2 regions of the Vibrio sp. VB16 genome follow, and region 1 is predicted to be linked to the other one. Evidence: riboswitches for the same ligand, from Rfam matches in the RefSeq annotation. Region 1 holds a riboswitch; the other holds the start of a gene.
What was found. Region 1 has a riboswitch for cobalamin ahead of IUZ65_RS17990 (cobalt-precorrin-5B (C(1))-methyltransferase). Riboswitches for the same ligand answer to the same signal wherever they lie in the genome.
Positions count from the first base shown of each region.

Region 2: it holds a riboswitch for cobalamin, as region 1 does, so the genes downstream of both, IUZ65_RS15960 (TonB-dependent receptor domain-containing protein) here and IUZ65_RS17990 (cobalt-precorrin-5B (C(1))-methyltransferase) in region 1, are expected to answer to the same signal.

Region 1 covers NZ_CP087591.1:311,537-318,432, forward strand. Annotated here, with positions in the region: gene cbiE (precorrin-6y C5,15-methyltransferase (decarboxylating) subunit CbiE) at 1-1,199, opposite strand, end outside; gene IUZ65_RS17985 (precorrin-8X methylmutase) at 1,204-1,857, opposite strand; gene IUZ65_RS17990 (cobalt-precorrin-5B (C(1))-methyltransferase) at 1,845-3,062, opposite strand; cobalamin riboswitch at 3,164-3,334, opposite strand; cobalamin riboswitch at 3,833-4,013, shown strand; gene IUZ65_RS17995 (sirohydrochlorin cobaltochelatase) at 4,185-5,219, shown strand; gene IUZ65_RS18000 (ABC transporter ATP-binding protein) at 5,262-6,179, shown strand; gene IUZ65_RS18005 (ABC transporter permease) at 6,172-6,896, shown strand, end outside.
Region 2 covers NZ_CP087590.1:3,499,666-3,506,561, reverse strand. Annotated here, with positions in the region: gene sthA (Si-specific NAD(P)(+) transhydrogenase) at 1-379, opposite strand, end outside; gene fabR (HTH-type transcriptional repressor FabR) at 603-1,226, shown strand; gene IUZ65_RS15970 (YijD family membrane protein) at 1,229-1,600, shown strand; gene trmA (tRNA (uridine(54)-C5)-methyltransferase TrmA) at 1,651-2,760, opposite strand; cobalamin riboswitch at 2,891-3,119, shown strand; gene IUZ65_RS15960 (TonB-dependent receptor domain-containing protein) at 3,156-5,021, shown strand; gene murI (glutamate racemase) at 5,192-5,998, shown strand; gene IUZ65_RS15950 (RNA recognition motif domain-containing protein) at 5,967-6,419, opposite strand.

The sequences.
Region 1 (6,896 bases):
ATAGGATTTTCCGCCTGATAGCGAAGGTATTGCGCCAGTGGTTGGGTATTAGAGATATTCACTAGCTGTGCATCAAAATTGAGGTCGTTAGATTTGGCCCATTGATAAATGTCTACGACAGTGTCCATCGTGACGGCTGAAACGACTAAGCGGCCACCGATATTGAGTGCGGCCCATACATAAGAAAGAATATCGTTCATCGCACCTCGACTCCCACCAATGAAAACCGCATCGGGACTAGGCAGGTCTGTCAGCGCATTCGGGGCAGCGTCAGAGATAAGCTGAACATTATCGGTCGCATGCGCGCGTATATTCGCTTCAATGTTTTCAAAGCAAGTTTGATTGCATTCCACAGCGAACACCTTGCCTTTTGTGGCAAATTTAGCGGACTCTATCGAGATAGACCCTGAGCCCGCGCCGATATCCCAAACCGTGTCTTCTGACTGAATGCACATACTGGTGAGAGCAAGATGTCGAACCGCTTGCTTAGTAATCAGTCCCTTTTGTGGCATACGCATGACAAAGCTATCATCACTAGAAAACTGACCATTTCCGCCCCATCTTGCGTGTATTTCCCGTTGCGCGACAATGATATTCAATCCATCGAACAGGATGTCACTGCAGGCCAGTTCTTCGACCGAAAACGAGCGAATGCGCTCTGCCGTCCCACCGAGTTGCTCACAGACGGTGAGTCTCCAGCCGGTTTCATTGAACTGTTGCATGTGCTTTGCCACAATTTGCGGCGTGTTTTTATAATCCGTCAAGATCGCAAACAGGCTACCTGACTGCATCTGTGCCACTATTCCAGCACGCTCTCTACCATGGCAGGAGAGAAACTGAGCCGTCGACCACGTTAATCCCAATCGGGAAAAAGCAAGTTGGGCCGAACTTTGGGTTGGAATGAACAGAAGTTCTTGTGCCGGTAACCTTTTTAGTAAGGTTGTTCCGATTCCAAAGAAAAGAGGGTCTCCGGATGCAAGAACCACAACATCCCCTTCTTCAGACGCATCAATCACCTTGTTTAACCAGACTGAAAAACCCTGGGTCATATCGAGAAAGGCACCATCGAATTGAGGAAACCATGCCATATGACGAGGATGGCCTGCGACAACTCTGGCTTTCGACACGGCATTAACTGCCCTGCTGGTTAAGCTCATACAACCATCTTCAGCAACACCAATTACCGTAATACTTGCCATATATTTATACCGTTTGATAGAGAAGTGCGTGAATAGTTGACACCACAATAGGGCTACCGCCTTTGCGGCCGACACTTGCAATATAAGGCACCTTGTTCTGGTCAATGAGGGCCTGTTTGGACTCTTTAGCTTTAACAAATCCGACAGGGATACCAACGATTAGTGCCGGTTTTATCTCTTCCGCTTCCACCATCCTTAGTACTTCAAACAGCGCAGTAGGGGCATTACCGATGCCAATTATCGCACCATCTAGTAAGCCCAGATCCCGTGCTCGACGCATAGCCCAAATAGCTCTGGTTTCACCCTTCGCTTTCGCAATGGTGATCACCGCTTCGTCGCTGATAAAACAGTGTGTATCATTTTTATATACCGATAAACGTTGGGCGCTTAGGCCGCTGGTGATCATCGTCACGTCACTAATAATCGGACAACCTGCCTTTAGCGCTTCAATTCCTGCTTCGACCGCCCCGTCACCAAACCGAAACAACTGAGCAAACTCAAAATCACCCGTGGTATGAATGGCCCTTCGCACAACGGGCCACTGCTTCTCGTTAAACTGGTGGCCACCGTGAAATTGGCGGACCTCGTGATCGATAATAGAGAACGAATCATTCTCTATTACCTGCCCTTGCTGGGTCATCTGTTTCATTGTGTCCATGTCTTTTCACCTGAAATTGGGTCAATAGGTTTACTGGGGGTTGATATCGAATTTACATCGGAATATCGGGCTAAAGGTTTACCGTCGAAATCGATTAAAACAACGTCGATATCTAACGCATTTGTTACATAACGGTCCGCATGAGTTTTTGCCTCCTGACACAAGCGCTCAAGAAACAACTCTGGCTGGTTTTCTCTAACCAGTTCTAATACATGGCGTCCGGTGTTTGCGTCAGAAATTTTATCGCATAAGAAAGAGGGTACATTTGCCTCTCTGGCAAGCTTGCTAAGATGTTTAAAATCGATAGCATGACCAGATACATGAGTCATCATTCGACCGGAAATTAATTTGCCTAATTTACCGATCATGACCACCAAAGTGACGCGCTTTAAGTGAAAGCGTTTCGCCGCTCTTAACCCAACGCCAATAAAATCACCGGCCTGAATAAACGCCAATTCTGTCAGTTCTGGCCATTGCTTGATCGCCGATTTTTCTGAACGGCTACCCGTGGTCAAAATAACGTGTTCTAGGCCATTGCTTTTTGCAACCTGAACCGACTGTCTTACTGACGCCGCATAAGCAGAGGTAGAAAATGGCTTCACCGTTCCACGCGTGCCCAAGATGGAGATTCCACCAATCAAACCTAGCCTTTCACTGATGGTCTGTTTCGCGGCTTCTACTCCTCCGGGAGCCGAAATAGTGAGTTCGAGCCCAGAATAGGGTTCGCCCAAAGCATTATTGCCGTTTGGTGGAGATGTTAACGTTAAATGATCCCACTCTAGTTGCACCATTTCGAGGATATTGGCCCTAGGTATCGGATTGATAGCGGGTTCGCCGACCGGAAGTTCAAGGCCCGGAAGCGTCACGGTTGCTATCCCTTCCCCGCCTTTGAGTTGAATTCCGGGATGATGACTCCATTTAGCCGTACACTGAATTTCTAGACCATGGGTACAGTCGGGGTCATCTCCCCCATCTTTAATAATACCGGCCAGTACTTGCTTAGCTTGTCGTTCAACGATTCGTTCTAAACGAACCAGCTGAAACGTCACAAAATCTCGATTGGGAAGTTGAATGTTTATTTGAGAGAACGGCTTATCCGAAATAAGCATCCGCACCGCCGCGCGAGCCGCCGCGGCCGCACAAGCTCCGGTGGAATATCCCCAACGCAGCTCTTTATTGCTTTTCGAACGCTTTAATTTACCCACAAACAGAAACTCCGGCACAGTCGGGATAGTTATATATAATCAAACATTAAATGCGGCCGAAATCGAAATACAATGACTCTGAGTGATCCCGCCCAGGCTGTTTGATTGTTGGTTATTTAGCAGGTTCTGACTTACGAAGTATATATTCAATCACACAAGATTAGATATTTCGTTCACAGTTGCGGGTACAGTTCAGGAATTTAACCTGATTCACTTTATAAAATAATGCTCAGAAGATATAAACAAGCACTACTTATCACTAAATATCTTCAAAGTCTCTCATACCGCATCGATATTAAAATTGATAAATATCAATTTAGATTAAATGATAAAGTTATAATCATTAAAAATAGTAATAATTGATATGTAGTACTTTTAACAGACAAACATAAACCACTAATAACATTGAATAAAAATAGCATTTTATTGATCTCTGCGAATTTTAATCTAAATAAATTCGACGAAAAACAGTGACGGAGATCTCAAAAAAAGGACATTACGATTATAAAATCGACATATGGCTTATTTCTATCCTAAATGGGAGGGTATTTACCATAACTGACAATTTACACACAAAGTCATTGCTTAATTTGACATGGTTAAATAGTGGCACGATTCTTTTTCTTTATATGCCGCATAAAAAAACATATTTATATTTGTTGATATTAATCACTATTATAATGGATGCTTTTAAGGCAATATGTTTCTCATTCAGGTGTGATATTTATTAAAATGACCTGAACACAGAATTAATGGACATCATTCAATGCCCATTAATTCTGTGTTTAGGTGAAATAACACTTAATAGGGAATCAAGTTAGATGCTTGAGCTGTGCCCGCAACTGTAATTGGAGAGTCGGCAGACATTAGTCCACTGGATAGTATCCGGGAAGGCGCGCTGCCAGATGTTGACCCAAAAGCCAGGAGACCTGCCTGAATAATGATAAAAACTCTGAAACTAGAGTTTGTAAAGGCGAGCGGGTTACTCGTGGTTTACTGGTCTATCTATGACCAGGCCCGATATTCAATCCTGTAAGCCAATAATAATGAGCACACGAACGCCATCAATAGACTCACCATATGATGGAAAGGACGTTGTACTCAAACTTACGGAATATAAAAATGTTAAAATCTAACCGTTTTAATTATATGTTTAATATAAATAAAATACCGCGCAAGGCACTAAAGATCATCTCTATCGGGCTATTGACCACCTTGCCTCTTATCCCTGTAACTCATGCTTCTGAACCACCCGCTAAAACAGAAAAATCCGCTATTGTACTCGCCGCATTTGGTACAAGCTATGACACGGCAATCGGGTCACTTATTGGCATACAAGAACAGGTACAAAACGCCTACCCTGATACACCCGTTCGATTTGCATTTACCTCAAGTATTATTCGTAAGATCTGGCATAGACGTGCATCGGATGAGGAATATCAAAAAAATCATCCCGAGGTACCACAAGGTTTTTACCAAGTGAAGAATGTACTCGGTACGATGGCTGATCTACAAAACGAGGGCTATAAGAATATCGTGGTTCAAACGACTCTGTTATCACACGGTGAAGAGTTTATCGATCTTAAAGCCACAGTCGACGCTCTGGCTTCCATTCAGACAATAAAAGAGAAATGGAAACCGTTTAATAAGGTCGTTCTTGGACGCCCGTTAATGGGCACATGGGGATCACATCAGCCGTACCGAGAAGACTTAGACCAATTGGCTGAAGCACTCGCTAGCGATGTGAAACGAGCAAAGGAAAGCAACACTGCTTTGATCTATATGGGTCATGGTAACGACCATCTTTCTACTGGTCTCTATTATGAATTGCAAGAGGTGATGAATAAACGTTACCCCGACGTAAATATCTATGTTGGTCTAGTAGAAGGCTATCCTAACTTCGACAATATAATGGAGCAGTTAAACAATGATGCCATACAAAGTGTCACTATTAGACCTCTGATGGTTGTCGCCGGAAACCATGCAAGTATAGATATGGCGGGTGATGAAGACGATTCATGGAAAATGATGCTGTCAAAACAGAACATCAAAGTTACGCCTGTCCTCGAAGGCTTAGGTAGTAAAGAGTCGATTCAGAAGGTGTATCTTCAACACCTAATTGATGCGGCAAAAGATGCCAACATAGCCCTGCGCTAACAACGTTGATCACCTTCATTTAATAGAAAGAGCGGTACTACCATGATTTCAGATCAACATCACACCGACCACGCTTTCATCGAGGTTAAGTCATTAACCCGGTATTTTGGTAAAAGCAAAGCTGTCGATGAGATGAGTTTTTCCCTTCGTCGCGGAGAAGTATGTGCCTTTCTGGGGCCGAATGGAGCAGGAAAAACCACAACAATCAAAATGATGACTGGACTGCTCGAACCCGACTCTGGTCAGATTCTTTATGAGAAAGCAGAAAATCGCTCTGACAGACATGAACTGAGGCGATTAATCGGGGTTGTTCCTCAACACAATAATGTTGACCGAGAGCTCACCTCGGTTGAGAACCTTAAGGTTCACGGGTTATTGTACAAAATGCGCGGTGCTGACCTTGCACGAGCCATCGATGAGTGTCTCGAGTTCGCCGGGCTAACAGAGCATAAAGACAAACCGGCCTCAAAGCTATCAGGCGGAATGAAGAGAAAACTGGTTATCGCTCGCGCACTGATGCACAAACCGAAGATCTTATTTTTGGATGAGCCTACCGTGGGTTTGGACCCTCATAGTCGAAGGAAAATGTGGTCTTTTCTCAATAAAATCAACAAAGAACGCAACTGCACCATTTTTCTCACTACTCACTATATAGAGGAAGCCGAACGATTAGCGGATCGCGTTATCTTTATAGATAGCGGGAAAATAATCACACAAGGAACCGCAGAAACGCTCAAGCACAGCTTGGGGCGCTATGTTCTTGAAATAGAAACCGAGGACTTCCATCAAGAGTTTTTTGATGACCAAGAGCAAGCATTGGAAAGACTCGCTAATATCTCTAACGAACCTATGGAAACCAGTTCTAAGAAAACGAGAGTCAGAGAAACCAGCGTCAGAGAAACCACATTGGAAGATGTTTTCCTTCATTTCACTGGAAAAAGGCTAATAAAGAATGCTTGATGGTGTCGTAGGCATTTACTATCGGGAATGCACCGTATTAAAGAAAAAGATTGTCCGTGTCATATTGGCAGCAGCAGTTCCTCCGTTCCTATATCTGATGGCATTCGGCTATGGCGTAGGCAAAGGAACCACCGTTGAAGGTATCGAATATCTCACATTTTTGTTACCGGGACTTGTAGCGATGTCGAGCATGAACCATAGCTATAATATCGCGAGCGAAATCAATATCAGTCGTTTCTATCTTAAGATCTTTGAGGAGTACCTGTTGGCACCTAACCAGCGGTGGCAAATCGTGGCTGGCGAAGTGGCTTATGGTGTCACCAAAGGCATGATTCCTGTCGCTATAGTGGCAATTTATAGCGTTTTTTGTGGTATCACTTTGCATTTTTCAATTCAGTTTGCCTTGGCGTTGCTGCTGCATCTAATTGCCTTTGCGCTTATTGGTTTTATCATTTCACTCAAAATGAAAAATCATAGAGATCAGGCGACCATGAACTCATTTGTGATTACCCCGATGATGTTTCTTTCCGGTACATTTTTTCCTGTCGATCAGATGCCTATGGTTATTCAGATACTGGCCAAGTTTTCTCCACTCACTTACAGCGCAGATCTCATTCGTTCTTCTCTGTTGGATACCCCATTTAATACCTCGTCATTGGCTATATTGTTTGTTTTAACTCTCATACTGCTGTTTGTTGCTAATCGAATTGTATATAA
Region 2 (6,896 bases), on a different replicon from region 1:
CGGCAACCTGATTTTTATCTACAAAATGAGCTTTACCAAAAATAAGGTCACATTGGTTGCGATCATAAAAACCTTGACGAAGGCGTGTTTGCTTATCAATAACGGTTTTCGCATGGCTAAGGATATCGGCAAAAGAGGCATGCACGTTATTTACATTACGATGAAACAGTGGATTGCTATTGAATTCAATGATTCGGCTTACTGCGTGTCTCAATGCTTTCGAAGGAATCGTTCCCCAGTGCGTACATCCGCCACCAACACTTGATTCTTTTTCAATTATGGCGACATTTAACCCTGCTTTGGTTAATCCCATTGCTGCCCCTTCACCTCCAGGACCACTACCGATTACGATCACATCAAAGTGAGTTTTTCGAGCCATATTGATTCGCCTTCCATGATTGTTGTTAACATTGCTGTAGCGAGATTTTAACTTGTTATCACCATAGGTAAATGGTCATCACACTATAGAGTGGTAATGATCACGGACTTATGCAAATCTAATGGATGTTAGTTGTGCTTTTACAATGTGTATTTCTCACTGGTCCGAATTCGCGTTATAGTAATTAGACGTTAATTGGCTTTATTGGTAAAAATAACCCCCTATGGGAATTCGTGCGCTACAAAAAGAAAAAACACGCCGATCATTAATTGATGCAGCATTTAATCAGCTTAGAGCTGATCGCAGTTTCTCAAATTTGAGTTTAAGAGAAGTCGCGAGAGAAGCGGGTATTGCGCCGACCTCGTTCTATCGTCATTTCAAAGATATGGATGAGCTAGGTTTAACCTTGGTTGATGAGGGCGGATTACTCCTAAGGCAACTTATGAGGCAAGCTAGGCAGCGAATTGCCAAAGAAGGCAGTGTTATTCGAACCTCAGTAGAAACCTTTATGGAATTTATTGATAGTAGCCCTAACGTGTTTCGATTGTTATTGCGTGAACGCTCAGGTACATCGGCTGAATTTAGAGCCGCAGTAGCAAGAGAGATGCAACATTTCGTGGCTGAAATGACCGAATATTTGATAAGCACAGGAATGGATAGAGAGGAAGCTTCTATTCAGGCGGAAGCATCGGTAATCTTGGTATTTAGCTCCGGCGCAGAAGCGTTGGATTTAAGTAAAGATGAAAGAGAGGAACTAACTGAAAGGTTAGTGATGCAATTAAGAATGACCGCCAAAGGTGCTTATTGGTACAGAAAAGAGCGAGAAAGACAAAACAATAGGATATAACTATGTCGAATGAATTTAGTCCAACAAAAAGTGACTCTGCTAGAAAAACGCTACTATTAGCGGTAATTGTGGGTATGTGCAGCAATGCATTACTCTCCGTGTTGACGGTAACCGAGGTCGCTTTCTCAATTTTTCCACTGATAGCTCTGGTACTATCCGTACAAATGCTCTATCAAAATTATCTACGTAATCCTGTTTCAGAAGAACTTCCATTGGTTGGTTTGGCTTGTTTTTTTGTAGGTGCTTTCGGTTATTCAGCATTTATAAAAGCTCAGTATCCGGGGGCGGGATCGAATTTTTTCGCCATTATAGTGACGTTGTTGTTACTGTTATGGGTAGGAAAAAAACTAGGTTTCATCGCAAAGGGTGAGTAGTTAGTTAGGAATAAAAAAAACGAGCGAAATGCTCGTTTTTTTAGTTTGCTTTATTTGCGCCTTTCTAAAAGAACGCCTGCTTCCATATGGTGCGTATATGGAAATTGGTCAAATAGAGCGAATCTGATGATTTTGTGAGTTGTAGACAATAATTCGAGATTTTCTTTGAGCGTTTCAGGGCTGCAAGATATATATAAAATACGCTCATAACCTTGAACCATTCTACAAGTGTCTTCGTCCATGCCTGATCTTGGTGGATCGACAAAAATAGTGTTGCAGTTGTAACTAGCTAGGTCAATATTTGCTTGTTTTAAACGTCGAAACTCTCGTTTACCATCCATCGCTTCGGTAAACTCCTCAGCGGACATACGAATAATTTGAACGTTATCTATCTTATTTGCCGCGATATTGTATTGAGCTGAAACGACTGATGGCATAGCGACTTCGGTTGCGAGTACGCGTTCAAAGTTTTGAGCGAGGGCTAATGAAAAATTACCGTTCCCACAATAAAGCTCTAATAAATCACCGCTACTTTCTTTCGTACAGTCTACCGCCCACTCCAGCATTTTCTGAGCAACAATACCGTTCGGTTGAGTGAAGCTATTTTCTACTTGTTGATAGATATAGGTACGGCCATGAACATTTAATTTTTCAATCACATAATCACGCTCGAGCACTATTTTCATTTTTCTTGCTCGTCCGATAATATTGAGATTGAAACCTTTGCTGCTAAGCAATATCCTCAATGTTTTTGCTTCTTCAGTCCATTTATCATCAAGCTGACGGTGGTAAAGAAGAGAAACAAGCACTTCGCCATTTAAGGTTGAAAGAAAATCAACTTGAAACAGTTTTTTCCGAAGATCATCGTTATTTTTGATTCTATCTATAAGAATTGGCATCAACTCGTTAATTACGTTGCTAGCCGCAGGGAATTGGTCAACGCGAATTTTCTCACGAGTTCCTTGATTAAACATTATGTAATAAAGAGCTTCGCCTTCGTGCCAAACGCGAAATTCGGCTCTCATACGATAGTTTTGCTCTGGAGATTCAAATATTTCCAACTCAGGAACATCATATTCAACAAACATTTCGTTGAGACGATTCGCCTTCTCTTTCAGCTGTTCGTGGTAGCGATTAGAGTTTATTTCCAGGTTTGCCATAGATATGCCTTTAACTTTACACAAGGAGCGCAGATTTTATTCAATCCGGCTTGGTTGTCCAGTACTGATATGAATAAGTTTCATGTAGAAACGTAATTTTTTCCACTAGACAAGAGATATATTGATAATTAGTATCCGTTTTAGAGCTGGTGGCAATTGAAACTATAAATTGCCTGAAATGGGAATCTGGTGAAAATCCAGAACTGACGCGCAGCGGTAAAAGAGAACGAACATCTACGGTGAAAACCACACACTGCTACATCCAATGATGAGTGGGAAGTGAGATGCTAGGCGACCAATTAATATTATCATAGGTCATGCTCCTAAGTCCGAATACCTGCCAGCAAGTAAATGAACTTTCTCATTTGCTAGGACTTACGCGAACAGGATTATTAATGAACAAATCAATAATAGCGGCCGCAGTGGCATCGCTAGTTTCTGCATCACCTTTCTCTTTTGCACAATCTTCTTCTGATATCGAAACTGTCGTTGTTACGGCCAATCGTTTTGAACAGGTGGAGAGTTCGGCTCTGGCTTCAATAACGGTTATTGATAGAGAACATATAGAAGCTACGCAAGCTACCACTGCTTTAGAGTTACTGAAGAGCGTTCCTGGAATTACGGTTAATACTCTAGGGAACAAAGGCAATGCTTCTTCTATATATATCCGTGGAACGAAATCTAAGCATGCTCTAGTTTTGGTTGACGGCGTTAGAATTAATTCTCCAACGTTAGGGAGCGCATCCATTGGATTAATCCCAGCTTTTGCTATTCAGAGTATTGAGATTGTGAGAGGTCCAAGGGCTTCTGTTTATGGATCTGATGCTATTGGCGGAGTTATCGCGATAAGCACTATATCTTCAGAAGAAACCCATGAGTTGAGAGTCGGTTATGGCAGCGAAGATCATAGCCAGGTTGGTTGGCGGTCATCGGGTAATGTTTCAGAAAATACTCAAGGCTCTTTTGTAATAAACAAAGAACAAAGCGATGGTTACAAAATATATGAATTGGCCGCGGATGGCGAAGAGTTTGGCTATTCAGCCCAAACAGCATTCGGTCACATTAATCACCAACTAAATGATGAATGGTCTTTGATGTTTAGTGGATATGACAAATCGTCAGATTTCGAATACGCAGGTCAATATGACGGTTCGAAAAATCAACAAGACGATGAGTTCTATAGTTTGTCCAGTGGTGTTATATACGAAAAAGAGGATTACCTTTCTAATCTGCAGTTTTTTTTAGGTAAGAGTTCTCAGGCAACGGGTGATGCTGAAGGACAAAATGCGAAAGGAACAATAACATCTCGCCGCAATGGTGTTTCCTGGATAAATACCTATTTGGCTCTTAATAATATCGTCCTTAATGCAGGATTAGATTATTACAAAGAGAGTGCTGATAGAGGAGGTTCAAATACGGATAATTACGAAAAACTAGATAAAGAAAACAAAGCGGCATTCTTGACCTCTAGTTTTGAATTTGACCCACTAAGCGTAGAATTGAGTTTAAGACATGATGACGATAGCGTATTTGGTGGAAAGACAACTTGGAATGCGGCCGCAGGGTATCAAATCTCGAAATCACTTCAAATAGTATCCTCTATTGGTAGCGCATTTAAAGCACCCACATTTAACGACTTGTACTGGCCTGAGTCTGCTTATGATAAAGGTAACCCAAATTTAAAACCGGAAGAGTCGGAGTCAGCGGAAGTTGGCCTTCGAGGCAACTACGATGTTTTAAATTGGAGCATTACGGCATATAAAACAGAAATCGAAAACCTTATAAACTGGGCTCAAGAGAATGGAAGTGGAAAATGGACACCTTCAAATGTTGATGATGCGACAATAGAAGGTATAGAAGTCGCAATCGATTTCTATACGGGGCCAATCAACCATGAACTTGTTGCTGAATGGATGGATGCAGAAGATAAAAGTACAGGAGATGCTTTAGTTCGTATCCCTGAAAATAAATTTGCTTGGAATATGATGTATTTTTATGAAAACTTCGACCTGAGTGTGTCGGCGTTGTATACGGGAGAAAGAGCAGACAATTCTGACAAAGAGCTTGATGCTTATACTGTTGTTGATTTAGGCATAGGATATCTGGCGACGAGTTCTCTTAAATTAGGATTGCGAGTAAATAATGCTTTTGATACTGATTATGAAACAGGTTATGGGAGTAGTAGTTTCGTGACTGGCGAAGATTATTATTACAAAGGACCTGGTCGAACTGCATTTTTTACTGGTACTTATCAGTTTTAAATTGCAAAGCGGCTTTATGAAAAACCTCCAATTGTTGGACTAACTAACATTGGGGGTTTGTATGTTCAAATGCAGTGAGATATTAACAATAACAAATCCTTGCCCTTAGATAGTTGACTTTATTGTTGCCAAATAGAAACTATTAAGTAAGATCTTTCGTCTTTATCTGACTGGTTTTAACTTTGCCACAGCAAGCTAATATCCTTATCTTCGATTCTGGCGTTGGTGGATTGTCAGTTTATCAAGAAGTCTGCAAAGAACTTCCTAACGCAAACTATATCTATCTATTTGATGACAAAGGCTATCCCTACGGAGAACTTGAGCCTGACACGCTCATTGAAAGAGTGAATGGTATGGTGCGTTATGCTACTCAGCAGCATCGGGTTGACGTCATTGTTATTGCCTGTAATACGGCAAGTACAATTGTACTTCCTTCATTACGCAAATCATTTTCTATACCCGTTGTTGGTGTTGTACCGGCAATAAAGCCAGCATCTCTTATTTCAAACATTGCAGTCGGACTTATCGCTACACCTGCAACGGTAAAGCGAGAGTATACTCAAACCCTCATTAAAGATTATCTGTCTTCTGTTCCGACCAAGCTATTAGGATCGACAGAATTAGTTGATATGGCGGAGAACAAACTAAAAGGCAAACCAGTTTGTATGGAGTCTTTAACTTGTGTACTAAAGCCACTTATCGGGAAAATAGACGTAGCAGTTTTAGGTTGTACGCATTTTCCTTTGCTTAGAAATGAAATAAAACAGGTATTAGGGAATAAGGTTCGTATTATTGACTCAGGAGCGGCTATTGCGAGGAGGGTAGTTTCGTTAATTGAATATAATCATGATATGAAGAGCAAGCGAGAAATGGTTGCTTACAATAGTGCTTCTTCCAAAATAGAAGAAGCACTATATATAACGTTCAAAAAACTTGGTTTTGAAACTATTGAGACGATTCCGACTCCGGATGTTTAGGATCATTGGCGATACGTACTTTCAAAGTACGTTGCATATAATCATGATCATTTAATCCAGAAATAACATTATCAACATCACTACTGCCAACCACAACAAAACCAAAGCCGCGTCGTTTACCAGTTCGTTTGTCTTTCATTAGGCGTACGGCAAATACTTCGCCATGTTCAGAAAATACTTGACGAACATTAGTTTCGTTCGCTTTGTATGGAAGGTTACCAACATACAGTGTTGTTGTAGATGGTTTATCTTTTGGTGTTGTGGAAGAAGAAGTAGTAGAACAAGAAAGGTTAAGGATAAATGCTGATGCAACTACACCAATTACAAAAGATATAGCGGGAGAAACTGCTAATTGAGAAAAGATAGCAGCGCCAAGTACAGCGAGAGCGATTATTAAAAAGATAAATTTTTTAGAGTTCATATTTGAATACAACGTCTAGTAGATAAAAAAAATGGGATATATAGCTAACAAATATAGCTTCCTGAATACTACGGGTAACTCTGCTTAATTTCCAACCTATTGATGTGACTCTGCTCAAATGTTGAAATTTTATCCAATAAATATCTGTTTGATCGTTTTTTAAGCAAGCAGAAAAATAAATCAAAAAAGATCTTGCCAGAAAAAAAAACCTCCCTATAATGCGCCCTCACCAACACGGAGTACAGCAACAAAAAGTACAGTGAAAAATGGTGATGAGAAAAGGATCCAAAAAGATCTTGACTCATTAGAATGGAAGCGTAGAATACGCATCCCTAACTGATTGGAACTGATAAAGATTCAATGGTTAGAACGCTCTTTAACAATTTAAACCTATATCAATCTGTGTGGGCACTCGTTGATGACAATCGAAGATGATTCTCTGCTTTAGGGCACGAAATCAACAACGGTTTCAATGAA